DNA from 3 places in the Alteromonas sp. S015 genome. Region 3 is predicted to be linked to each of the others. Evidence: predicted binding sites of a transcription regulator. Region 3 holds the regulator's gene; each other region holds the start of a gene.
The links. The regulator FNR, encoded in region 3, switches genes on or off when oxygen is low (the NO sensors DNR and NnrR bind a similar motif). The targets are predictions, from matches to a motif close to TTGATCTAGATCAA.

Region 1 (8,359 bases), on a different contig from region 3:
GTTAACGAAATAGGTAAACGCGTGCCTGTTACCGTTAAGGTTTCGATATCTTGATCAGAAGTTTGAGCAAAGGTTGATGTGGTTAAGCACGAGATAATGGCAGCGCTAAGGGCTGCTTTAGTAAATTGTGTACGCATGGTTTTTATGTTGTCTTTGATGCGCTCCACCCGAGCACATGATTAGGGAAAGCGTACGTTTGCTTATTTTTTGAATTTGAGTAAGCAAACGACACCATGAAGTACAGGCCGGTATCCGGGCTTACTCACCACTACCAAAAATGTAATGGCTCTTTTACCTTCCCATCTTATGGCGTTTAGTTACGCAGAAGCGTGCGTAAACGTATAAAAGACAGTGGCGTATGAAAAGAAAACGACAACGCGTTGAGTTTACCGTTGCGGGGGCAGCATCAGTTTTTCACTGATTTCCCGTTTAACCCTTGTCGCCGTAGTTAATATGGAGCTGGACAAGAGCACCTACACACTGTCGATTATATCTAAGTTAAAAAGTGATAGCGAATACGGTTTCTTATACCTTACGCTTTTTCGTAACCGCCATAAGATTATCGACAACGGTCATCGAAAAAGCGTTTTTTCAGCAGTAAAGGGGCTGGCTCAATATCCTAATTTCAGTGGAGGCTCTTGAAGGGCCGATAGTTGCTCTTTCAAAGCAAGAATTTGGCCTTCCCAGTATTTATCTTCAGCAAACCAAGGAAATGCCCGAGGAAATGCAGGGTCTTCCCAGCGTCGTGAAAGCCATGCCATGTAATGCACCATTCGCATCGCGCGAAGGGGTTCAATAAGCGGCAGTTGTGCAGTATCAAACGGGTGAAACTCCTCGTAAGCTTCAACCAGAGTATCGAGCTGCAATAGCTGTTGCTGACGGTCGCCGCTTAACATCATCCACAAATCTTGAATAGCGGGCCCCATGCGACAGTCGTCAAGATCAACGAAGGTCGGACCGTCGCGCCATAGTATATTGCCTGGGTGGCAGTCACCGTGAAGTCGAATACTCGATGTAGGCTTGTAAGCTTTTTGGGTGGCTTCAATCACAGGATTAAGTATGGCGAAAAACGCTGTTTTTAAATGCTCTGGCAATAGTGTGCTTTGAGCAAGAACTTGCTTTGGCTCGTTGAGATAACTTTCAATGTCTATCGAAGGGCGGTGCGTAAAACCTTTCGCAGATGCAACGCGATGAATACGGCCAATGAAACGTCCCATCCACTCGAGTTGATCAAGGTTGTCATTTTCGAATTGCCTGCCGCCTACCGAAGGAAATAACGCAAATCGGTAGTCAGTTTCCGCCACATTGTGATGATGCAGCGTGCAGCCATTGAGAGAAATGGGCGCAGCCAATGGAATTTCGTTATCAATTAGCTCTGCAGCAAACGCGTGTTCTTCAAGAATTTGCGTGTCGGTCCATCGACCTGGGCGATAGAATTTTGCTACATAGCGCTGACTGTCTTCAGCCAAAAACTGATAGACGCGGTTTTCATAACTATTTAGTGCTAGCAAACCGCTTTGAAGAAAAATGCCCTGACTTTCCAGGGCATCTAATATGGTGTCTGGGCTAAGCCCAGAGAATGAAAAATCTGTCATCGATAAAGGAACTTCGTTGGCTCATCAACAGTAACCGTTTCCCCATCAATAGTGGTGGTTACACTGATAAAAATATCGGTAACCGTATCTTCCAGATTATAGGCGTCAGTTGCAACTGAAATTGGTGTACTGTATACCGCACCGCCTTCAACTGTCACAGTTTGCTCACCAATGTACTTATAGTCAGGCAGACCTTTTACAGCAATAGCGTAGGTTTGTGCTTGCTGTGTTTTGTTGAGTACTTTTATTGTATAAACGTTCTCAATTAGCCCTTCATTCGTTTCGCGGTATAGCGAGTTTCTGTCGCGGATAATGTCAACTTCGGTGGGGCTGCGCATCCAAATATTGGCAAACAGCAAGCCTATCATGACCACTAAAACCACGAAATAACCAATTAATTTTGGACGTAAAATGTGAGTCTTTCCGCCAGCTAGTTCTTCTTCCGAGGTAAAGCTTATCAGGCCTTTAGGATAACCCATTTTATCCATAACACCGTTACAGGCATCAACACAGGCACCGCAGTTTATGCATTCGTATTGTAAGCCGTTTCGAATATCGATACCGGTTGGGCATACCTGAACACACAAGTTACAATCGATGCAGTCGCCTAAACCTTTTTCCTGCACTTGCTCGTAACTAAGTTTACGTGGTCGCGGGCCGCGTTGCTCTCCACGCTTTGCATCATACGATACGGTGAACGTATCTTTGTCGAACATGGCAGATTGAAAACGCGCATAGGGGCAAATGTGCGTACACATGATTTCGCGCATGTAGCCTGCGTTTCCGTATGTACATATCGAAAAGAAAATAACCGAAAAACCTGCCCAAAAGCTGGTTTTAAATGTCACAAAGTTGATAAACAACTCACCAATTGGCGTAAAGTAGCCAACAAAGGTCAAAGCCGTTAACAGCGCTACCAATACCCAAGCGGTATGCTTAGCCGTTTTACGCAAAAATTTGTCGGTGTCCATCTTGCGCGCATCAAGGGCTATACGCTTATTTCGAGGGCCTTCGAATTTCTCTTCGAACCACGTATAAATGTACACCCACGTTGTTTGAGGGCACATAAATCCACACCACACACGACCAGCGAACGTAGTGACGAAGAACAACGCAAAGGCGGAAACAATAAATATATAGGCTAGTAAGGTAAGGTCTTGAGGCCATAATGTAAGAGAGAAAATAGTAAAACGCTGCTCGCCAATATCAAGTAGCACAGCTTGGTGTCCGTTATACTGAATCCACGGGATGATGGCAAAAAGGCCCAAAAAGAAAAGGCCAAACATGCGTCTAAACGTTTCTAATGGACCTTGTACAGCCCGCACATAAATACGGCTACGAGAGTCGTGGCGTTTACCCTCAGGTCCACCTTTGGGTTTATGTACTTTTACCGGTGTAACGGTCTTTACCGGTATTTGTTCATTCATAGCTTAACCTTATGTGACGTAACGAACTGCCTGTGCAGTATAACTGCGTTCAAAACGTCATATTTAATGTAGATCAATAATGCGGCGTATGGTGTATCTTTTTAAAGTTTCAGTCAATACTGAAACTTCAGAAAATAAGTCGTTTTTGTTTTGGTTTCCTTAGTTTATGTAACTTTGTAAATAGTTAAATACAGCTACGTGAATAATGAGGATTACTATAACGGCCAGATACCATTTGATTCCCAGCATCGACGATTAGGCTTTACCTACTATACATGAGTATAGTTTGCTGTATTTACAGGTAAACCGATATCACCCTATTATCGTCGATAATAATGTGGTCAATTACCGTTTGAATCGTGTACAGTGGTCATTGTGAAAATGTAAATTGGCAACGTGTAGTTGTGCACATAGTAAGAAAGGTGCTAAAAAATTGGCGCTATTTGTAGGAAACGTCTGTCAGAGTTAGCTGAGAAGTCATGTTAAGGTTCTTTATCATCGCTGCTGAAATTATTGTTTTGGTAATTGTGCTGCGGTCTCCTTTTGTTCAGTATCTCTTTGAAGATATCCAGAACTCGCTTTCTGAATGGCTAGTTTCAATCGCCACCTTACCGGAGCGAGAAGAACTGCGTAGTTTACAAGATAAAATTAATGTCCAGCTGAGTCCCTTAAAGGCTTACCAGCAAACATATGTTCAGCAAATCACCGCTGATAGCGCCAGCGTTAAACGTTTTTATCACACCTATTGTGAAAAGGACGATATAAACCCCAACTTTACGGGAACTAAACGCGTTCAACTATGCCTAATCATTAAACAGTCGTCAGTTATGCAAGTAGCAAAGCGAGACTAGCCAGTTCTAACCAGGTTGGTCAAATATAAAGCTGATATAAAAGCCGACAATTGCTGCATGCTAAGCTTTTTCTAAATGTCTTGCTAACTCATCGTTTAAACGACTGAATTTAGGAGCATAAAAGTGAATAAATTACGTACTTTTTCTTGTTTAAGCTGCGCCACAGCGGTGGGACTCCTTACCGTTTTTGCTCCCACTCAAGCCGCAGAGGTGAAGATAACGTGGGAAGAACCTGAGTCTTACAGCGATGTAAGACCAACCAATGAATCTCGTAAACGGTTCCGCGAACGAACGCTACAAGCGCTTGAAGAACACATTGTAGAATTGGCCAGTGATTTACCTGAGTCGCAAGTGCTGTCAATGACGGTAACGAATGTTGATTTGGCTGGACAAGTATGGCCAAGCCAGTTTGTCGGCTTCGGGAACGGCGCCGGCAGTGACGTCCGTATTATTAAGCGCATTGATATTCCTAGAATGACATTTAGTTACTCGTTGGCTAATGCCGACGGTCAGGTCATTGTAAGTGGTGAAGATGTGAAACTTAAAGATATGGATTTTATGGATTCGAACATACGTCGCAATCGCACGGAATCGCTTTCTTATGAAAAAGCGATGCTTAACGATTGGTTTTCAGATACGTTTTCAACCCAAGTAGCAGCGAACGACTAATAGTTTCGTTCAAATCATAATAAAAAAGGTCACATAGAGTGACCTTTTTTGCATTCTTAGCCCATATTTCACGGGCTATAGCAGTATAAGCTGCCTACAGATAATCAAACTCATTACCTGATATTGCAAGGGTGCTTTCAGGGCCAGCTTTATAAGCGGCTTTGTGCGCATCGCGACGTACTAAGATACGTTCCATGTAGAAGTCCCGTGTCTTCATCTTAGACGCTGCAAGTACCGCGTTACCTGAAGCTTGCGCTTTGTCGGCCATGCTGTACCACAGTACACCAATCAATGAATAGGCGCTATACGCTAGATAATCACAAGCAGCTGCAGCAGCGGTGGTGGCATCCATCCCTAAGCAATCGGCTGAAGATGCACGCCAGTCATCAAGAATACCTTGAGCCAGACCCTTCGCTTCACTGTCTTGAATGTCACTAACCAATGCGTTAAACGCCTTATAGGTCGCTTCCATCATCTGACCGCCATCTCGGGTAAGCTTACGACCAATAAGGTCTAGCGCCTGAATACCGTTGGTGCCTTCATATAACATAGCAATGCGCACGTCGCGCATAAGTTGTTCCATACCCCATTCACGAATAAAGCCGTGACCACCAAATACTTGTACACCAAGGCTGGTGGTCTCGAGCCCCATATCCGTCATAAAAGCTTTGCAGATTGGGGTTAAAAACTGAAGTATCTTGTCGGCATCTTCTTTTTCTTGGCCTTCACCAAGCTTTTCTACGTCCATAAACTTGGCGTAGAAAAGTGAAAGGGCACGGCAGCCTTCAATCAGTGATTTCTGCGTAAGTAACATACGCGCTACGTCAGGTTGAAAGACGATTGGATCTGCTTTGCCTTCTGGATTTTGAATACCCTGAGGTGCGCGAGACTGCACACGTTCACGGGCATAGGTCAGCGCGCCTTGGTAAGCGGCTTCGGCCGCCCCTAAGCCTTGCAGACCTACTTGGAAGCGTGCATCGTTCATCATGGTGAACATACATGCTAGGCCTTGGTTTTCTTCACCAACAAGATACCCGGTTGCGCCGTCAAAATTCATTACACAAGTCGGGCTCGCTTTGATCCCCATTTTGTGTTCAATACTTCCTACAGACAAGCTGTTCGCTTCACCGGGTTCATTGCTGGCATCTGGAAGGAACTTAGGCACTAAGAATAAGCTGATACCCTTAACGCCTTTGGGAGCGTCAGGTAGACGAGCTAGAACAAGGTGAATAACGTTCGAACTCCAATCGTGATCACCTGCGGTAATAAAAATTTTATTACCGGTGACTTTATAGCTGCCGTCGCCTTGTGGCTCAGCTTTGGTACTAAGCAAGCTCAAATCTGTTCCTGCGTGAGGTTCGGTCAGGTTCATGGTACCTGTCCACTCACCGCTGATTAGTTTGGCAAGATAGATATCTTTTAATGCTTTACTGGCGTGCTTAGTAACCGCAAGTGTTGCGCTTTCAGTAAGCATGGTGGTTAAACGCCAGCTTAAATTCGCCGCGTTTAGCATTTCGTGAACGGGTACAGCCATGGTGTAAGGCAAGTCCTGCCCTTCGTACTCGGCAGTACCTAGCATCGCATTCCAGCCGTTCGCCACGTATTCCTGATAGGCATCTGCAAAGCCTTTAGGCGTAGTAATTTTGCCGTCTTTCAGCGTACAGCCTTCTTCATCGCCTTCACGGTTGAGCGGGGCAACCACATCCAAAGCAAACTTTGCACCTTGTGCAATAATTTCGTTGGCCAGTTCGCTATCAAAGTCGCTGATACCAAGCTTTTCGTAGTGAGCATCAAGTCCAAGCCAGTCTTTCAATAAGAACTGAAAATCAGTTGTAGGGGCATGGTACAGAGGCATGGATGACTCCTTTTTCAAACAAGTGTTTTAATTTTGCCTATTATAGTCACAAAAAGCGTAGCCCGAATAGTCCGTTAAAGGAAAGTTAATAATAAATTTGGGTGATATGAGGACTGAGTTTAACGCATAGCGTAGCAATAAGATGGCGCCGTTTGTTAATCGAGTGGCGAAGTCTGGTTGTAAGTTCGCTTGCAATTCATATTCTCACTGGCATGCTTAGGCTATATCGAAATAACGCGTTCACAAATGTGCCAGTCACACGGTAAAGAGAAACATGAATATAGATAGCGCGAATAAAAACGTCAAACATACTAGTGGTAATGCGAAGAGCCCGGTTTGTATCGTAACGGGGGGAAGTCTGGGTATCGGTTTTGCAATATGTAAGCTGTTTAGTCAAAACGGTTATCACGTAGTTAATCTGGATATCAGAGACTTTGAGCAAGCAATACCTAATGCTATTTGGAAGCCTTGCGATGTCAGTGTCGTCAACAATATTGAAGCGGCAGTTAATGAGGTTATTAGTTCTTATCAACGCATAGACGCGTTGGTATGTAATGCCGGTGTACATGTTTCTGCGACCATTGAAGATACTGATGAAGCGCTGCTCGACAAGGTACTAAACCTAAACGTAAAAGGGGCGTATGGCGCGATTAAGTCTTGCCTGCCAACCATGAAAGAGCAGGGCAGCGGCGCGATTGTGGTGATGGGCTCAGATCAGTCCTTTATTGGAAAGCGCAATTCGTTCGCCTACGGGGTCAGCAAAGGTGCGTTGGCGTCTATGGCGAAAACCACCGCGCTAGACTACGCGCCCTATAATATCCGCGTTAACGCGGTGTGCCCGGGTACTATCGAAACACCTCTATTTCACAACGCCATTGATAATTACGTGGCACGTTCTGGGGCAGATAAAAATGAAGTGGTAGCTGAAGAAGCCGCTGCACAACCTATTGGACGTTTGGGCCAGCCCGAAGACGTAGCTGAATTGACTTATTTCCTATGCAGCAACAAAGCGTCGTTCATCACGGGTAGCTTGTATGCAGTAGATGGGGGCTTTACTGCACAATAGATAGGGATGAATAGATAGCACTGAATAGAAGAACAACGCGAAGTACCTTATCAGCAATAGCTTAAACCAAGGTTTTATAAATAAAGATGAGCAAGCCTTCAATCACTTGGATAGATCCTCATATTCACTTCTTTGCCTTAAACGAAGGGCACTATGATTGGCTAAAGCCTGCCAATGCCCCCTTTTGGCCAGACAAAAAAGCGATTGCGAAACACACGTTAGAGCACATGCTCTACCGCGCTTCGTTAGGGCAGTTAGGCGGTTTTGTTCACATCGAAGCGGGTTACGACAACGAAAGACCTTGGCATGAAATCGCTTTCTTGGAGCGTCATTGTACGCTGCCATTTCGTTCGGTTGGGTGTATCGATTTAACGGGAAGTAATGTTGGCAGTCATATCGATAAGCTAAAGCAGTACGACTCAGTATGCGGGCTTCGTCATATATTAGATGACGACGCTGAAGCACTTTTACGTACCCCTAAGGTTAAATGGGGGCTTTCTCATATGGCGTCGCAAAGCTTGTCTTTTGATGCACAGTTAAACCTTGCCGATAGCAATGCCGTGCGTGCGCTGCTAACGGTATTAGAACAAACACCCTCGCTAAAAGTGGCTGTAAACCATGCCGCGTTAGCGCCGATAGATGTAAATAGCTTAGCGTTTAAAACATGGCGGCAGAATATCCGCGACTTGGGTGAAACGCAGCAAGTTGTGTTTAAGTTCTCGGGTTTAGAGATGCAAGATCGTAGGTGGCAGTGGCAGCGTGCGTCTTATGTCTTTGAAACCTTGTTGGACACCGTTGGTACAGATCCCATTATGTTTGGCAGCAACTTCCCGCTATGTCAGTGGCGAATGCCGTATGTCGCGCTTTGGCATGGGTTCGTTGATATGACAACGCCG
Region 2 (8,359 bases), on a different contig from region 3:
CCTAAACTGGCTCCCTATGGTGACGCGGCACAGCAGACGTTGCAAAACTTATCCTTATGGCAACGGTTTTTACCTCACAGAGTGATGGGTAAAAACGTGCTACAAACCCTGCAGTTTTATACCACGGGCAGCGTGAAAGGGGCTTTCGTTGCCTACTCATTAGCTTTAGATTTGCCTTCAAATTTATCTTCTAATTTTACGAATGCTGCAAGTGACAAAATTGCTGATGCCACCACGGTCATTGTTCCAGTACCTGAACCCCTTTATCAACCCATCATTCAGTCGTTGGTGGTTAACAGTAAAACGGCAGCTGAACTATTACCGAATCTGTTCGAGCCACGTCCAATCAAAAACACGACAGCGCCAAATGGTCAGCCTGTTCACAAAGACGGCGTTGAAACAACCAAACCGTTTCATTTGAGCGACGCTAATGGTGTGTCATCACCCAGCCTGTTTGTGCAATATTTAATGTCGCAAGGGGTGCAGCACAGCTTAATTGAGTGGGGTTATGAACCCACAATTGCATCGGGCGTCGGTAACTAAGTATGCTCACAGAATTCTTCGGGGCATCGACACTTGAAGCCATATTACTCACCTTAAAACTGGCCTTTATCACCAGTGGTGTACTATTGTTAATCGCATTGCCGCTAGCGTGGTTTTTAGCGAAATGGCAGAGCAAAGCTAAGCCTTTGGTTATGTCGATACTTGCGTTGCCTTTGGTGTTACCGCCAACTGTGCTGGGGTTTTACCTGCTTATTGCTTTTTCTCCGCAAAGTGCGTTAGGGCAGGCGTGGCAAAGCCTAACCGGCAGTAATTTAGCATTTAGCTTTGAAGGCTTGGTATTGGGGTCTGTTATCTACTCGCTTCCATTTGCTCTTCAGCCTTTGTACAGCGGCTTTTCGCAATTGGATAACCGTTATTTAGATGTAGCAAAAACGCTGGGGTTTTCGGCCACAGAAGCCTTTATAAAAATAGTGCTACCTTTAAGCAAAGCGCCCATCGTGGTGGCATTAGGCTTAAGCTTTGCCCATACCATAGGCGAGTTTGGCGTAGTACTAATGATAGGTGGCAATATTCCTGGAGAAACTCAGGTGCTGTCTATCGCGCTATATGAACAGGTAGAAGCGTTGGAATATAACAGTGCACACAACCTTGCGTTGGCCCTTCTGATTTTTTCATTCGTGATGCTCGCGGCGCTCTATCGTTTTAACGGTGTCGCACGGAGTGATGAGGCGCGTTAACATGCAAATATCTGCGCGACTTTCTAATCGCATTAATGCACAAATTTCACTGCAGCCACAAAGCCGCTTCATTGGGGTTACCGGTCCATCAGGTGCCGGGAAAAGCAGTTTGTTTCGTGCCCTTGCGGGCGTAGAAAAAACTGCAAAAGTGCAAACGCCGTGGACTGCTCAAAAAGTCGGTATCGTATTTCAGCAGCCCATGTTATTTCCTCATACCGATGTGCGGGGGAATTTAGCTTTGGCGCAGCGTCACGCAAGTCCTAATGCAATGTCTATCGACGCGTGCTTGCGCGGTTGTTATTGCGAACATTTAATCGATAAGCCAGTTCAGGCGCTTTCTGGTGGTGAAGCTCAGCGGGTCGCAATTGCGCGGGCGCTGGTCAATGGACCAGATGTGTTATTGCTAGATGAATCGTTAAGCGCGATTGATATCTTCACGCGTCGCAAAATTTACCAGTTTTTGAACAATTTGTGCGTGTCGGGCCAGCTCATCTGCTTCGCGATTTCTCATGATTTAGACGACCTTGCCTTGTTTAGCGATGAGCTAGTCTTTATTGATAAAGGCCGCACCGTGCATTGTGGAAAAACGCGCGATGTGTTGACTCAAGTATTCGAAAAAGAAGGGCGGGCGACACCGTCTAGCGTACTTGAGGGATTTAAAGTTACTGCGCAAAGTAAAGCAAACGACAGCAACCAGTCACAAAATGCCGTTATTAGCTGCAAACACGCTAGCGAAACGCAACGAGATCAAAATGTTCTACCCTTACAAGGCAATGAGCAGTGCCAGTCGGTAAGCGGAATTGAGCGCGTTGAGGTAGCGGGGCAAGAGATATACGTTACTGCAGAATCGGTGTCCTATTTGCCTCAGCAAAGCGGTGACCAAGTACCTGTTCGTTTTGCAGTTAAAGCTTGTGATGTAAGCATCGATACCAATATCGCTGACTTTGGCAAAGCCAGCACAATCAGTATTTTAAATGCGCTGCCATGTGTTATATCTAGCATCGAACCCGTGGCGAATCCACTAAGCCCCCTGAACGAGCCAGAAAATAACGCCGACACAAAACTAACCCCTAAAAAGTTAGCGACCGCAAACAGCGCGAAAGTGTTGTTAAAACTTGTTGTACTAGACAGTAATCAAACCCTTTGTGCCAGCATTAGCAGTATTTCTCTATTGCGTCTTAAGCTTGATGTAGGGATGCAGGTGATTGCGCGGTTTAAATTGCCCTAGGTTCAAATGGCTTTTGAGTAGCTACTGAGTATTTCACTTGCGTTCAAATAAGCGTCGAAACGCGCACAAATAGCCCGAATGTATATGCGCGCAGACTCTGGCACTCGAATATACCGAGATGTCGTTTCGATAAGCCCGTCTTCTTTAAGTTCTTCAAGGTTGTTTAAGGCTGAAGCAAAGTATTCATCAAATATGATGTGGTGCTTGTCAGCAATTGCTTGCTTGTCTACCGCTAAATTACACATCAAGCTTGAAATCACGTCTCTGCGAATAAGGTCGTCGACACTTAATGACAGCCCAACCTTCGCATTGGGCTGGTGGTTGTCTAAGCGACTATAGTATTCTTTTAAATCCTTAGCATTCTGCGCAAAGGCATTACCTACCGTGCTAATGGAGGACACACCGAACCCTATAAGGTCGGTGTCGCCACGTAAGGTATACCCTTGAAAGTTACGGTGAAGCTCGCCTTTATTTTTCGCAATAGCTAGTGAGTCTTTGCTTAAGGCAAAATGATCAAGACCAATCATTTCATAACCTATGTTTGTAAAGCTGTTAACGGCAAGCTTGTAAAACGCCGCTTTTTCTTCACTACTAGGCAGTGTTTCTTCAGCAAATTTACGCTGCGCAGCAAACCTCTCGGGAAGGTGAGCATAGCTAAAAAGCGAAATACGATCTGGCATCATGGCTTTTGTTGCAGCGATTGTCGTTGTAAACGTTTCAATTGACTGATTCGGTAAACCATAAATTAGATCTAAGTTGACTGAGTCGAAACCCAGCGACCGAGCCTCGAATACTAAATCGGCAATGTGAGACGTGCTTTGTACGCGATTTATGGTTTTCTGAACGTTGTAATCAGTATCTTGTAAACCAAAGCTAATGCGTGTGTAACCGAGACGCTTTAAGTTTTGGAGATAGCGTTTATCTATATTTCTAGGATCTAATTCAATTGACAGTTCAGCACCTGCTTCAAAGGTAAAGTGTTTCTTAAGCAGGTACATTAAATAAGTATGCTGAGTCTCGCTCAAAAAACTGGGTGAACCGCCACCCAAGTGCAGAGAAACTGCACGCCTGCCGTCAGTTAAATAACGCTTAGACAGGATTTCTTTTTCTATGTAGTCTAAATATTCGTCCGCTTTTTCATTGTGACGCGTCACCATTTTATTACAGCCACAGTAGTAGCACAGCGTTTTACAAAACGGAATGTGCACGTAGAGACTTACTGCCGGTGCTTTCGACACTGCAAGTGCTTGTGGAAGTATGTCATTTTGGAGCGGTTCAAATTTAAGTGCAGTAGGGTAAGAGGTATAGCGAGGAGCATTCAACGCATATTTGGTAATGGTTGATACGGGGCATTGTTTTTCGGCAATTATAGTCATCTTGGCTCTGCACTTATATGTAGATATCTAGGCGCGAATTCGATTCGATGACTAAAGCTTAATGGATTGCTTGGGAGGCTGATTTGATCTACTTCAAGGTTTTGGTGTTAAACCTGATTATTGTTTTACTTCTTCCGGTTATTTTGCTTCAAGCATTGTGGGTGAGGAAGAAGACCGCTGTACTGCCAGAGCCCGACGGCGAGCGGGTATTAACCTCAGCCGATAGTAAATTGCTACTCACTAATAACGTTTTGGTTATAGGCGATTCTGCTGCCGCTGGTGTTGGTTCAACGACGCAAATGGGGGCACTCACAGGTCTGCTGTATTCAAATCTTCTTAAGCTTGGGGCAACGCGAGTGACGTTGCACGCTAAAACAGGTTTTAAAAGTGAAGATGTGCTCAATCTTCTACATGAAATACCTGCGGAGCACTTTTCGTCGGTGCTCCTCTCTATTGGTGTTAACGACGTGACCAAATTTGTACCGCTGAAACGGTGGCGACAAAACATCGATGGTATTAGTGCGCTACTGTCAGATAAATTTGGTTGCGAAACAGTATTGTTTACAGCGCTACCGCCAATTCATTGCTTCCCAGCGCTACCACAGCCTTTGCGTGCACTATTAGGTTACCGAGCGCGGCTATTAAATCAAGCTTTGGCTGAGTGTGTAACACCCCGTGCTAACGCAGATATATTATATGTTACTGCACTCAATGTGAGCGGGACTATGGCGGATATTCAACAAAGTGGTTTGATGGCAGCAGATGGCTTTCATCCCTCCACGAAAGGCTATGAGATATGGGCACACTCAGCTTTTGAAAAACTTTCCTCGATTTACAGCACCACAGTGGGCGCGACAGAAAAAGGCACGGCAGAAACTGATGTAACTGCGACGAAATAATCGCTGTTTGGGGTTGAAGTTTCTTTTTGTAACCTTATCTAAGCCCTTATATTTCAATGAATTCAATAAAGCGAGGCCTAGCATGGCAGCAAATGAGCAAGGTGTACAAAGTGCGAGCGATATGCAGAGAGTAACGGTTAACATGGTATCAGACGTGGTATGTCCATGGTGTATTGTAGGGTACCAGCGCTTGCAAGAAGCCATTAAAACCCTTGATAACATTGAAGTAAATATTAAGTTTCACCCGTTCGAGTTAAACCCCAATATGCCAGAAGAAGGGCAAAACCTTCGCGAGCACATAATGGAAAAATACGGTATTAGTGAGCAGCAAAGCGCGCAGAACAGAGCGCGGTTAGTAGAAGCGGGCGAGCAATTAGGCTTTTCGTTTAACTTTACTGACGATTCTCGCATGCAGAACACGTTTAAGGCTCACCAACTTATTCACTTTGCTGCAGAAAACGGCCTTGAAGAAGAAATGAAGCTGGCCTTATTTAATGCCTACTTCACAGACGGTAAAAACATTAATGATCTAGGTGTTCTAGTAACGTTGGCACAAACGGTTGGCCTTGATAAGTCTGAAGCTGAACAAGCGCTTAAAAGTGAAAAATACGCGCAAGCGGTGCGTGAGGAAGAAACTATTTGGATGCAGCGTGGTATTCAGAGTGTACCGACTTTCGTTATTGGCAATCAGGGCGTAGCCGGGGCACAGGAGCCAGCTACATTGGCAGCATTTGTTGCCCAAGCGGCATCACAGCAATAAGCAGGTTGATTAGGTTCAGAGGCAGTTATGAGTAATCACGTTAACCATTTGCTAGCACAGTGGCTTCCGCTCAAAAACAAGCACAAATGGGTGCTGGGTTTTATTTTTAAAACCGAAGGTTCATGCTATCGCAAAGCAGGCGCCATGATGTTGTTTAGTGATGCAGGGCATCAGCTAGGTATATTAAGCGGTGGCTGCTTAGAAAGTGACATCGTTAAAAAAGCCCAGCGAGTAATGACCGACGGCGTTAGTCGTACCGCGGTTTACGACGACGAAGATGAAGAAGACATCGCGTTTAAACTAGGTGTAGGATGCGGCGGTGTGGTGCACTTAGCACTCGTACCAGTTAATCAAGACAATCAGTATTTATCGTTGGATGTGGTTAGCAAAAGCTTATCGAACGGAAAAGCGTGTGAGTGGCGCTGCGCTGTAGACGGTACTTTTGGGGATTGCACGAAATTGGAAGACCATACTGCGAAACCTAGAAAAGCGTCGCTAGACACCGTTGATGGCAAGCGCACATTGTCGGTTTTGATGCTGCCGCCTATCCACCTACTTGTTGTTGGAGGTGGGTACGACGCAACCTTTATGACTAAGCTGGCTAATTTGCAAGGCTATTTAGTAAGCCTTTGGGACCCAAGACCTGCACAAGCAAGACTTGAGCACTTTCCCGAAGTAAATTACTTGATTGAAGACCCGTCTACCGAGGGCTTACGTCTTCACATGGGCGAACATAACATTCAGGCGGCGGTGCTTATGTCTCATCATCGCGAGATTGACGCAAAAGCGCTGCAGGTGCTAAGCAAACAGTTGTTAACCTATACGGCAATGCTAGGGCCACTGCACCGCAAGCAGGAAATAATGGATTTAGCAGGGATTAGCGATACTAATTTTACTCAGTACTTCGCTAGCCCCGCAGGCTTTGACATTGGTGGTGAGCTACCCGAGCATATTGCGCTGTCTGTTATTGCACAGTGTCACGCAGTGTTTCATACAAAACCTACGCATTTGAAGCGTTAGAAAGACTTTCTGAAGGTAACGCCAAAGCTTCTAGGTATGCCACCTCTTGTCTATACCGACACATCAAAGTCGCTTCGTGCAACGTACTCTTCGTCGAATACGTTGCGCAACACAACGGCATATAATTCGGTATTTTCTTTCTCCAGCAAAGTGGCGTCGAATTCTCCGCCTTCAACACTGATGTCGCCTGCGTTTTGCAGGTTGATCCCCTTTCCTGTAAAGGTATTCGCCTGAAAGTCACTAATTTGCGAGTCACGTGCAGCGACATTCACCTAAACGCCGTTTTCTCTAAAAATGCGTTTGTACATACAGTGTATTGAACATATATTGCACTTGTTTGAGACTGTCGTGTCTAATGTGGTGCGAAACGTGCAATGCGAAACGTACAAAAAGTGGTCAGGCATCTGTGGGTGAATAGTTTCACATGATGCATACACATTCAAAATATCAATTAAACTTATATCGCTGTTTTCCTTAGTATGTCGGTTGAAAGTTAACATATTAATAACATCAGGCAGCGGTATGACAGACATCTATTTAGTGCGACATGGTCAAGCGTCTTTTGGCAAAGCGAACTATGACAAGCTTAGTGAACTGGGTGGGCAACAGGCCATTTGGCTTGGTGACTATTTCAAGCATCGCAATGTTGAGTTTGATGCCGTTTTCTCTGGCGACATGGTTAGGCATCACGAAACCAAAGACGGTATTGCCTCCGGTATTGCTACTGAAGACTATACGCTACCTGAAGTTACAGTGAATAGCGCACTGAATGAATTCAATTTTCAGGCAGTGGCTACCGCCTATTTAACACGCTACCCAGAAGCAAAAGTACCTGAAGGCGCATCGCCTTCTGAATATTACCGATTGCTTAAAAAAGCAATGCTTGCCTGGTCGCAAGACGAACTGGCTCATGAATTCCTTGATGAAACATGGGGTCAGTTCGAAGACAGAGTTCACAGTATGCTCACGCATCTTCAAAGTATGGACGCGAAGCGTGTTCTCGTTGTGAGTTCTGGCGGTGCAATTGCCATGATGCTTAAACACATTCTTGGCTACGATGCGGCCACCGTTGTAAATATGAATTTGCAGATCCGAAATGCCAGTTTTTCTCAATGCTTTGCCAATGGGCGAGGCATTCATCTAAATAACTTCAACAGCGTACCTCACCTGGATGTGATTGACAGGTTACACGCCATTACCTACAGCTAAATGGGGCAGTTATGAACTTTGAATATAATGAAAAGACCCAAGCACTTTTAGAAAAGTTAAAAGCGTTTATGAAAGAAGAAGTGTATCCAATTGAAAAAGATTACATTCACGCCGTAGAAAATGGCTCTGCCAATAATGGCGAAGGTCGTTGGAAAACGCCTGAAACGATGCACACATTGAAAAAGCGTGCAAAAGACGCGGGTCTTTGGAATTTGTTTTTACCTGAAGAATATAAGCCATACGGGGCAGGCCTGACTAACGCAGAATATGCGCCACTTTGTGAAGAAATGGGCAGAGTTTTGTTTAGCTCTGAAATCTTCAACTGTAGTGCGCCAGATACTGGCAATATGGAAGTTCTGGCGAAATACGGTAACGAAAGTCAGAAAAAGCAGTGGTTAGAGCCGCTTCTAAACGGAGAGATACGCTCTGCCTTTGCTATGACAGAGCCTGCAGTGGCATCGAGTGACGCAACAAACATCGAAACTTCAATTAAGCGCGATGGCGATGAATATGTTATTAACGGCCGTAAGTGGTACACCAGCGGTGCTATGAACGAAAACTGTAAAATTATGGTGGTTATGGGTAAAACTGATTTCGATGCACCTCGTCACCAGCAGCAGTCTCAA
Region 3 (8,359 bases):
GAAGAGATTTATGATGCGCTTTCAAAGGCTGATGTGTTTATTGCTATTGGCACATCAGGGAATGTTTATCCTGCCGCGGGTTTTGTTCAGATCGCTAAAGAAAGTGGCGCACACACCATAGAGGCAAATTTGGAGCCTGGCGCAACCAATGCCTTATTCGACGAATCACTGACAGGCTTTGCTTCTCATATTGTTCCGCAATGGGTTGATGAATTAATATCAAAGTATGCGCTGTAGGAGGCGCAAAACATGCAGTATATGAACGAATTTCTTACCATTGCATTGGTACACCTTGTGGCTGTTGCTAGCCCAGGGCCTGATTTTGCGGTGGTTGTTCGAAACAGCGTGGCCTATGGCAGACGTATTGCCATGTACACCAGTATAGGTATTGGTTTGGCTATTTTACTACATGTGGCTTACTCGCTAGTTGGTTTGAGTGTGGTGATTGATACAACGCCTTGGCTATTTACCACCTTCAGCTATGCTGCCGCGGCTTATTTACTTTATCTTGCGTATGGAGCGCTTAAAAGTGGGCCTGTGAAACAGGAACAGGCCGTAAATACCGCACAGAAGACATCGCAAATATCTGCAAAGCGTGCAGTATGGACGGGTTTTCTTACTAACGGGCTTAATCCAAAAGCAACGCTTTTTTTCCTCTCGTTGTTTACTGCAATTATTAGTATTGATACCCCATTTGCAGTGAAACTTGGCTACGGTGTCTATTTAGCCATAGCTACTGGACTGTGGTTCTGTTTTCTTTCATACCTTTTGAGCACCAGTAAAGTCGCCGAACTTATAGGTAAAAAAGGGTATTGGTTAGACCGTGCGATGGGTGTGCTACTCGTTGGTTTAGCTGCGAAATTAGTGCTAGGTTAACGTTTGTTTACCTTACAAACAGGCATTTGTTTTTGTGAATTGGTATAATCGCGCCGATTTTTCAAAAAGATAAGAGAGTTGTGTGAAAGACGTAAACCAAGACCGCCTGAACAATACGTTGTCTAAACAGTATCAATTTGATACCAAAGGTCTATTGCGCCGCGCTGCCGGTTTAACCAAAGCAAATTACGGCTCCTTGTTGCAAGGAAGCGTAGTGCTATTTTTGACGTTTGTCGTGTTAGGCTTGTTTGCTCAGCAGTACATCACAGTAAATGAGGATGGGAGCTACGTATTTGAACACCAGTCTATTATTGAAATTGCGGCCATCTGCATCGTCTCCCCACTACTGACCGGTTTGTACATGATGGGGGTCTTTGTTGCCCGTGGCGCTAAAATTTCAGTGTTTACGGTATTTCAGTTTTTTCCTCTTATATTTTTGGTGGCATTGACTCAATTAGTAAACAGTATTCTTGTTCAGCTTGGCATGATGCTGCTTATTATTCCTGGCGTGTACTTTTATTTAGCGTCGTCTTTTTCACTGATGCTGGTTGTTGATAGAAAACTAACGCCAATTAGTGCAATTATCCTTTCATGCCGCGTGTTTAATGCGTACTGGGCGCAAATTGCCAGTATTTTTGGTGTGTTTTTTCTACTGTTCGCATCGGTGCCGTTAACCTTTGGCTTTTCTCTTGTATGGGTATTACCTTTTTATTTTAGTATGATGGGGTTGCTCTATCAGGAACTGATTGGTGAACAAGGAGTGAGCACGGAAGCATCTGGAAACGATGTGAATGAGTCTAGCTTCGATGCATAAACGTGAAACCTTTAAAATTGTTCTTATAACGCTGGGTGTATTAGCGGTAATTGTCATTAATGCCATTATTTTAACTAAGGACGAGCCGGATGTTTTAGACATACCGCAAACGGTTGAAGCTAAAAAGCCTGTGCCTGACTTTTCTGCCTATACTGACGTAAAAGAGAAAAAAGAAGCGTTTTTTAACTATCTACGCCCCGAAGTAGAGAAGCAAAATGCTTACCTGCTTACGTTAAGGCATTATGTACAAACTCTGTACAGGAAGGCGTTAGCCAACACGTCGCTTTCTGATGAAGATATGGCAAGGCTTGAGTGGCTGGTAGAAGAGTATCGGGTTAAGTCCGCACAACCGCTTAAGATGAAACTCTTGGCGCTGTTGCAAAAGATTGATGTCCTGCCAGCCGAGCTGGTACTCGTGCAGGCGGCAAATGAATCGGCTTGGGGAACCAGCCGCTTTGCAAGAAAGGGCTATAATTTTTTCGGGCTGTGGTGCTTCTCTAAAGGTTGCGGCTTTGTACCCAACCGCAGAAATGACGGAGCTTCTCATGAAGTTGCCAAGTTTGATAGTTTGTCGCGCGCAACGTACACCTATATGCGAAACTTAAATCGTCACGACGCATATGAGGATTTAAGAGAGATCCGCAGCCGACTGCGTGCAAACCAAATTCCTATTACTGGCGTTGCTTTAGCTGAAGGCCTGATGAATTATTCCGAGCGAGGAGCCGCTTATGTTGAAGAGCTTCAAACTATGATCCTATTTAACGAGGAGTTTTTATCCGAATGATACGTGCTGCTTTATTTTTTGCTTCATCTCTGTTTATTGGTGTGGGCAGTCCGTCCGTTGCTGCTGAAACGATAGACGTTGAGTACAGCCGTTTCTACAGCCATGTTAAAAAATTGGATAACGAAGATACCCAAGCCCTCCAATTTGCATTTGGGTTTGTCCGTGTTGGTGAAGGGCGTTTATGCGAAGTCAACGGAGCATCTATCGTAACCGATAAAAAAACAATGCCCCTAGAAGTAAGTGATGAAGGGCGGTTCACCGTGCCAACTGAAAAAGCATTGAAGCTTGCCAACGCACTGGTTCGCATCGATTTAAACGAACGGGCGAACGTGTGTGATATGTCGGTACAACTTGAAACCAAGCCGGAATATCTAAAGCAGTATTACACAAAAGACGACCTTACTTTTTTGTATGGTCAGTACGAAGCTTTCTTTAATGAAATGGGAAGCTTTTTGTCTTTCATGATGCCTTCGGTAAAAGGCTTGATGATTCAGTTTGATGACAAGAATTTAGATTTTATTACACCACAAGGTGTGCAAATTAATAACGGCGTGTTGCATCTAGAACAAGATTGGATCAACGACGCAAAAGGCTTAACGCTGCCTCATGCGCCGCTACGTGTTACCGCTATGGCTTCAAGCTAGATGCATATTTGGGATTAGGTAAGAAGCTGATACCTAATTTGCTCTGCTAAACGCGCGATGGTTTCTTCGCCCTTCGCGCATAGCTCTTCGGCTCTGTGGAATTCCATAATACCCACGTCGGTGAGCTGAGGCTCAATAAGAATGTCAGGCGGATCGCCAGCTAAACGTGAACGTGTGACGCGAGCTTGAAGTATTTCAAGTGAACTACTCATTACGCTCATAATTCCAGGCGGGTTTCGCTTGTTTACTTTAGCGGGCACTTCGGTAAATTCTTCTTCCACTTTTTCAATAACATCAGAAGCAATACCTTCTTCTGTTTTCACATCGTCAGACGAAGCCTTGTGCTGTTCGCCTTTTTTCTCTATCGCTTTTTCTTCTTTATTGTCAGGTGAAAACCATTGTCGCAATACATTTTGGCTTTTCGTAAAAAAGTCTTCAGTTTTACGTTGGTTTTCTTCATGGTCTTGCCTTAATTTTTCAAGGCGAAGTGGGCGGAAATCGGCGTTAAGGTTAACCGCGATGACAAAGTCGGCCCCTAATTGGCGACACAAGTTCACCGGTACAGGGTTTACAACGGCACCGTCTACCAACCAACGATCACCGTGTGCTACAGGCGCAAAAAGTGCGGGGATAGCGCAAGATGCTTGAATGGTATCGCCGATGGGACCAGAGTTAAATATCACTTCACGGCCGGTATAAAGGTCAGTCGCTACCGTCGCAAAGGGCTTTTGCATGTCTTCATAGGTTGATTCGCAAAACTCGCTTGCTAACTTGTCGAAAACCTTCTGTCCGCTTGCTATCCCGCCACGTCTAAGGCCTACGCCCATAAGAGCAAGCACTTGCCAGTCGCTAAGCGAACAGGCCCACTCTTTCAATCCTTCCAGCTTGCCACTTGCGTAGGCAGCACCAACATAGGCACCAATAGAGCAACCTGCTACCACGTCAATTTTAACGCCGAGTTTTTCTAGTGCTTCAATGATACCAATGTGAGTCCAGCCCCTTGCGGCACCGGCACCTAACGCAAGTCCAATTTTCATTTACTTCGGTTCCATAATGTTTATAACTTCAATAGCATTATCTTCATCACTGAAGTCCGTACTATTTTCTGTAGTAAAAGAAGGTTCATCGAACCCGATATCGCCATCTTCAACTGGGCCGTCTTGGGTAGCTATCGCTTTAAAATCATAAAGGTTGCTGTCGATTAAATGTGAAGGTGCTACGTTTTGAAGCGCACGAAACATCGACTCTATACGGCCTGGGAAGCGACGGTTCCAGTCTTGAAGCATAGCCTTTATGTTTTGGCGCTGTAGATTTTCTTGTGAACCACAAAGATTACATGGAATAATCGGAAATTCAACGGCCTGAGAATATTTCTCAATGTCTTTTTCTGTGCAGTATGCTAACGGACGAATGACGATGTGTTCACCGTTGTCGCTCACCAGTTTTGGCGGCATGGATTTTAGCTTGCCACCATGGAACATATTGAGGAAGAATGTTTCTAGCATGTCGTCGCGGTGATGACCTAATGCAATTTTAGTGGCACCAAGTTCTTTTGCTGTGCGGTACAAAATACCACGGCGCAAGCGAGAACAGAGGGAGCATGTCGTCTTTCCCTCTGGAATTTTGTCTTTAACAATCGAGTAGGTGTCTTCTTCTACAATTTTGTAGTCAACGCCAATGCTCTTTAGATATTCAGGCAAGATATGTTCTGGGAAACCAGGCTGCTTTTGATCAAGATTAACCGCAACGATATCAAAGTGAATAGGCGCAATCTTCTTTAAAAACAATAGAATATCAAGCATGGTGTAGCTGTCTTTACCGCCAGATAAGCACACCATGACTTTGTCGTTGTTTTCAATCATACCGAAATCGCCAATGGCTTTACCCACATTCCGGCGAAGTCGTTTCTGAAGTTTGTTGAAGTTGTACTTTTGCTTACTTTGCGCAGCATTTAATGGCGACGCGTCAGCACTGTTTGTGCCTAAACTCATAATTAACTAGCTTAGTTTGTGATAAAGCCACCATTATACATTAAAGCGCCTTTTCGAGACCATGCCTGTGAAGTTAATTTTGTTGGTGGCGTACCGTGTTCGCTGCTACATAAGGCTGATGTAAAGATTACACCGATAATGGTGACACAAATCCATCAGGCTTAATGGCGAGTACATCGCAATTCAGTTCGTCAATCACGTGTTCTGCAGTGTTACCAATTAGGGCCGCTGAAATACCTACACGCCCCACGGTGCCTATTACGACTAGCTCTGCATCTAGTGTTTTTGCCACTTGAGGAATGACCTTTTCTGGCAATCCTTCTCTTACTACACATTTGTTTTCAGGGATACCATACTTCAACGCGTGACTTCGCATTTCCTTTAAATGGTGATTTTTTACCGCATCGTGATAGGTATCGGGGTCGAACTCAGGCACTTCTATGGCAATGTTTAGAGGCGTTGACGGGTAGCTGTTCACCAAATTAACGTTACCTTTTAGTAAGGATGCGTAGTCATTAGCAATGAGGGTAAGTTTGTCGTTTAGTGCGGCGTGTTCATCGTCTTCGCTGCCTACGTTTACCGCAGCAATAATCTCTCCGCCTTCTGGCCAGCCGTGCTCTTTAACGAGCAGCACGGGGCGAGGGCACTTACGCATTAAATGCCAGTCTGTAGGCGTGAAAATGACAGAAGCAAGATCGTCGTGCTTTTTGGTTGCCTTTACCACTATATCGATCTGGTTGTTTAGGGTGTAGTAAATGATCGACTCATACGCACGATTATTCCACTCTACAACTATGTCAGTTTCTGTGAACCCTTGTTCTCTTAAGTGGGTCGCTAACCATTTAGCGTGCTCTTTCGTTACCGCATCGCGCATTGACTCGCGTTCATCGGGGCTAAGCATCGTCGCCATATCATAAGATAAATCATAAACCACCATCATAGCGATAACTGAAGCGCCCGTTTTTGAAGCGAGTTCATAAGCTCGGCTAAGTGCAGGTTGGTTATCGCGCTCGGCATCTACCACGGCCAGAATTCGTTTACACTCAATCATAACGTCCCCTTAACTACGAAACTTAGTAGCGGCTGTCCAAATCGATGTTCTTTAACAAATAGCTCATAATAACTATAATCGACATTGTGAAAAACGTAAGTTGTTTTAGATCAAGAATTTTACAAGCCAGTTATTAAGCATTGATATTTATGTTCATTAAACACATAGAGGGGCGGAAAGGGATAGACGTTAGAAGGAGCTGAATGTTACAAAACGTTATTGCATAAAAAAGCGCGCATTACGCGCGCATTGTCGAGACAAAAAAACATCATCCGCAGACAACGCTTGGACCGTTTAGCGCTGCTAATTTAGTGTTGAGTAGATCGAAATCTACAATAGTGATTAGTTTTCCGTCCACTTTTATGATGTTGTCTTTTTGAAAACGACTTAACAGACGACTAATGGTTTCTATCGTCAATCCTAAATAGTTTCCAATTTCGTTACGCGTCATGGTTAAGTGGAATTCTCTGTGCGAAAAACCACGCTCCTCAAAGCGCTGCGACAAATGTGAAATGAAGTACAATAGACGCTCTTCGGCAGTGCGCTTGTTTAAAAGCATGATCATGTCGTGATCTTGTTTTATTTCCGCGCTCATGAAGCTCATAATCTGGTGGCGAAGCTTTGGAAATTGTACTGACATTTCGTCGAGGGTTTCGTAGGGCAGTTCACAGACCATGGCGGTTTCTAAGGCAGAGGTATAACTTTGATGTCTGTTTTCCCGTAAGGCATCAAAACCAATAATGTCACCAGGAAAATGGAAGCCTGTAATCTGTTCTTCACCTTCAGTATTAGTTACGAAAGATTTAAATGAGCCAGTTCTCACAGCGAATAGAGAACGGAACTTATCGCCAGTTTGAATAAGCGTATCACCTTTGTGAAGCGGCTTTTTACGCTCGATTATATCGTCAAGAGACTCAATTTCTGTCTTGTTTAACGCCACCGGTAAACATAAGTGACTAAAACTACAGTTTTGACAGTGAATAGAAAATTGGCTTCCTTTGCTCATAATGCACGCTCTCTAAAAGAATACCGGACAATAATACACCCATTTTTAAACGATTGCTTCATGAATAACATAAGCGGCATATATTGCCATCATTACTGCAATTATTTGTCTAAAATGATGGTGCTGAAAACTACGCATAATATATTGGCTGCCAGCGCTTGCAGCGAGCAAGGTGGGTAATGTACCTAAACCGAAGAAAAACATAGTAGCAGCACCTTCAAGCGCATTACCCGCTGCCAGTGACCAAGTCAGTGTTGAATACACGAGTCCACAAGGCAACCAGCCCCAGATAAACCCATAAGGTATGGCACTAAAAGGAGTTTTGAACGGCAAAAAGCGCTTAGATAACGGCTGGAGTTTGGAAAAGAGTCCTTTACCTGCATTTTCAAGTAGCGCTAAGCCTGTCCACCACTTGCCCAAATAGCAGGCTAACAGAAGCAACATAACTCCGCTAAGTAGAGAAAGGGCATAGTTGGCAAGGGGGATATAGTCTGCTGCTATTTTTCCAAGTGCTCCGGTCATTGCGCCAGCGATGGTATAGCTCACTATACGCCCCATGTTATAGGCAAGGGTATAGGGCAGTGCTGAAGCGCCTTTAGGCGATACCATCCTGAGCGCCGCGACTATTCCACCGCACATACCTACACAGTGCACACCGCCTGCTAAGCCAATTAGAAAGGCCGAGAAGTAATTAATCCCTTCCATGTGGCGCTTGGCTTTTATCTATTTTACTGTCTTGCAGTTGCTTGCGTTGCTCAGCGAGCTTTTTTTCTTCAGGCGGAAGATCATCGTCAAACAGTATGCTGTAACCCTGACGGTCTAAGTCTTCAAATTGATTGGTTTTCACCGCCCAAAAGAATATCACGATAGCAACGGCAACGATAATGATGGCGATTGGAATCAATACGTAAATAATACTCATGCTATTTGCTCAAAAGTCGCGTTGAGTTTGTAACTACAATAATACTGCTTAACGACATACCAACAACAGCCATCCATGGAGAAAGTAGTCCAGATACGGCGAAAGGTAAGATCAAGACGTTGTAACCTACCGACCAACCAATATTTTGCCTTATTTTTTGCTTCACTTGATGCGCAGTTCGAATAAGTTCTGGCACAGAAAGCAACTGATCGCCAAGTAATATCACGTCGGCGGCAGTTTTAGCCACGTCGGTGGCATTACCCACTGCAAT

Region 1: the regulator FNR is predicted to act here: its motif matches at 3,086-3,099, upstream of ccoG (cytochrome c oxidase accessory protein CcoG).
Region 2: the regulator FNR is predicted to act here: its motif matches at 3,929-3,942, upstream of hemN (oxygen-independent coproporphyrinogen III oxidase).

Annotation. Positions count from the first base shown of each region.
Region 1 covers NZ_JAZETO010000002.1:140,684-149,042, forward strand. Annotated here, with positions in the region: gene V7R42_RS04690 (TonB-dependent receptor plug domain-containing protein) at 1-137, opposite strand, end outside; cobalamin riboswitch at 227-492, opposite strand; gene V7R42_RS04695 (serine/threonine protein kinase) at 612-1,595, opposite strand; gene ccoG (cytochrome c oxidase accessory protein CcoG) at 1,592-3,022, opposite strand; gene V7R42_RS04705 (hypothetical protein) at 3,502-3,873, shown strand; gene V7R42_RS04710 (DUF3016 domain-containing protein) at 3,997-4,542, shown strand; gene V7R42_RS04715 (acyl-CoA dehydrogenase family protein) at 4,637-6,397, opposite strand; gene V7R42_RS04720 (SDR family NAD(P)-dependent oxidoreductase) at 6,672-7,463, shown strand; gene V7R42_RS04725 (amidohydrolase family protein) at 7,550-8,359, shown strand, end outside.
Region 2 covers NZ_JAZETO010000005.1:75,790-84,148, reverse strand. Annotated here, with positions in the region: gene modA (molybdate ABC transporter substrate-binding protein) at 1-543, shown strand, start outside; gene modB (molybdate ABC transporter permease subunit) at 546-1,241, shown strand; gene V7R42_RS10865 (ATP-binding cassette domain-containing protein) at 1,243-2,469, shown strand; gene hemN (oxygen-independent coproporphyrinogen III oxidase) at 2,472-3,845, opposite strand; gene V7R42_RS10855 (SGNH/GDSL hydrolase family protein) at 3,950-4,744, shown strand; gene V7R42_RS10850 (DsbA family oxidoreductase) at 4,827-5,504, shown strand; gene V7R42_RS10845 (XdhC family protein) at 5,532-6,524, shown strand; gene V7R42_RS10840 (hypothetical protein) at 6,575-6,796, opposite strand; gene V7R42_RS10835 (histidine phosphatase family protein) at 7,047-7,733, shown strand; gene V7R42_RS10830 (acyl-CoA dehydrogenase family protein) at 7,745-8,359, shown strand, end outside.
Region 3 covers NZ_JAZETO010000006.1:236,756-245,114, reverse strand. Annotated here, with positions in the region: gene cobB (Sir2 family NAD+-dependent deacetylase) at 1-237, shown strand, start outside; gene V7R42_RS13130 (LysE family translocator) at 250-876, shown strand; gene V7R42_RS13125 (stress protein) at 959-1,690, shown strand; gene V7R42_RS13120 (glucosaminidase domain-containing protein) at 1,683-2,474, shown strand; gene V7R42_RS13115 (DUF2987 domain-containing protein) at 2,471-3,118, shown strand; gene V7R42_RS13110 (patatin-like phospholipase family protein) at 3,133-4,155, opposite strand; gene ttcA (tRNA 2-thiocytidine(32) synthetase TtcA) at 4,156-5,109, opposite strand; gene uspE (universal stress protein UspE) at 5,237-6,160, opposite strand; gene fnr (fumarate/nitrate reduction transcriptional regulator Fnr) at 6,429-7,166, opposite strand; gene V7R42_RS13090 (sulfite exporter TauE/SafE family protein) at 7,212-7,871, opposite strand; gene ccoS (cbb3-type cytochrome oxidase assembly protein CcoS) at 7,858-8,088, opposite strand; gene V7R42_RS13080 (heavy metal translocating P-type ATPase) at 8,090-8,359, opposite strand, start outside.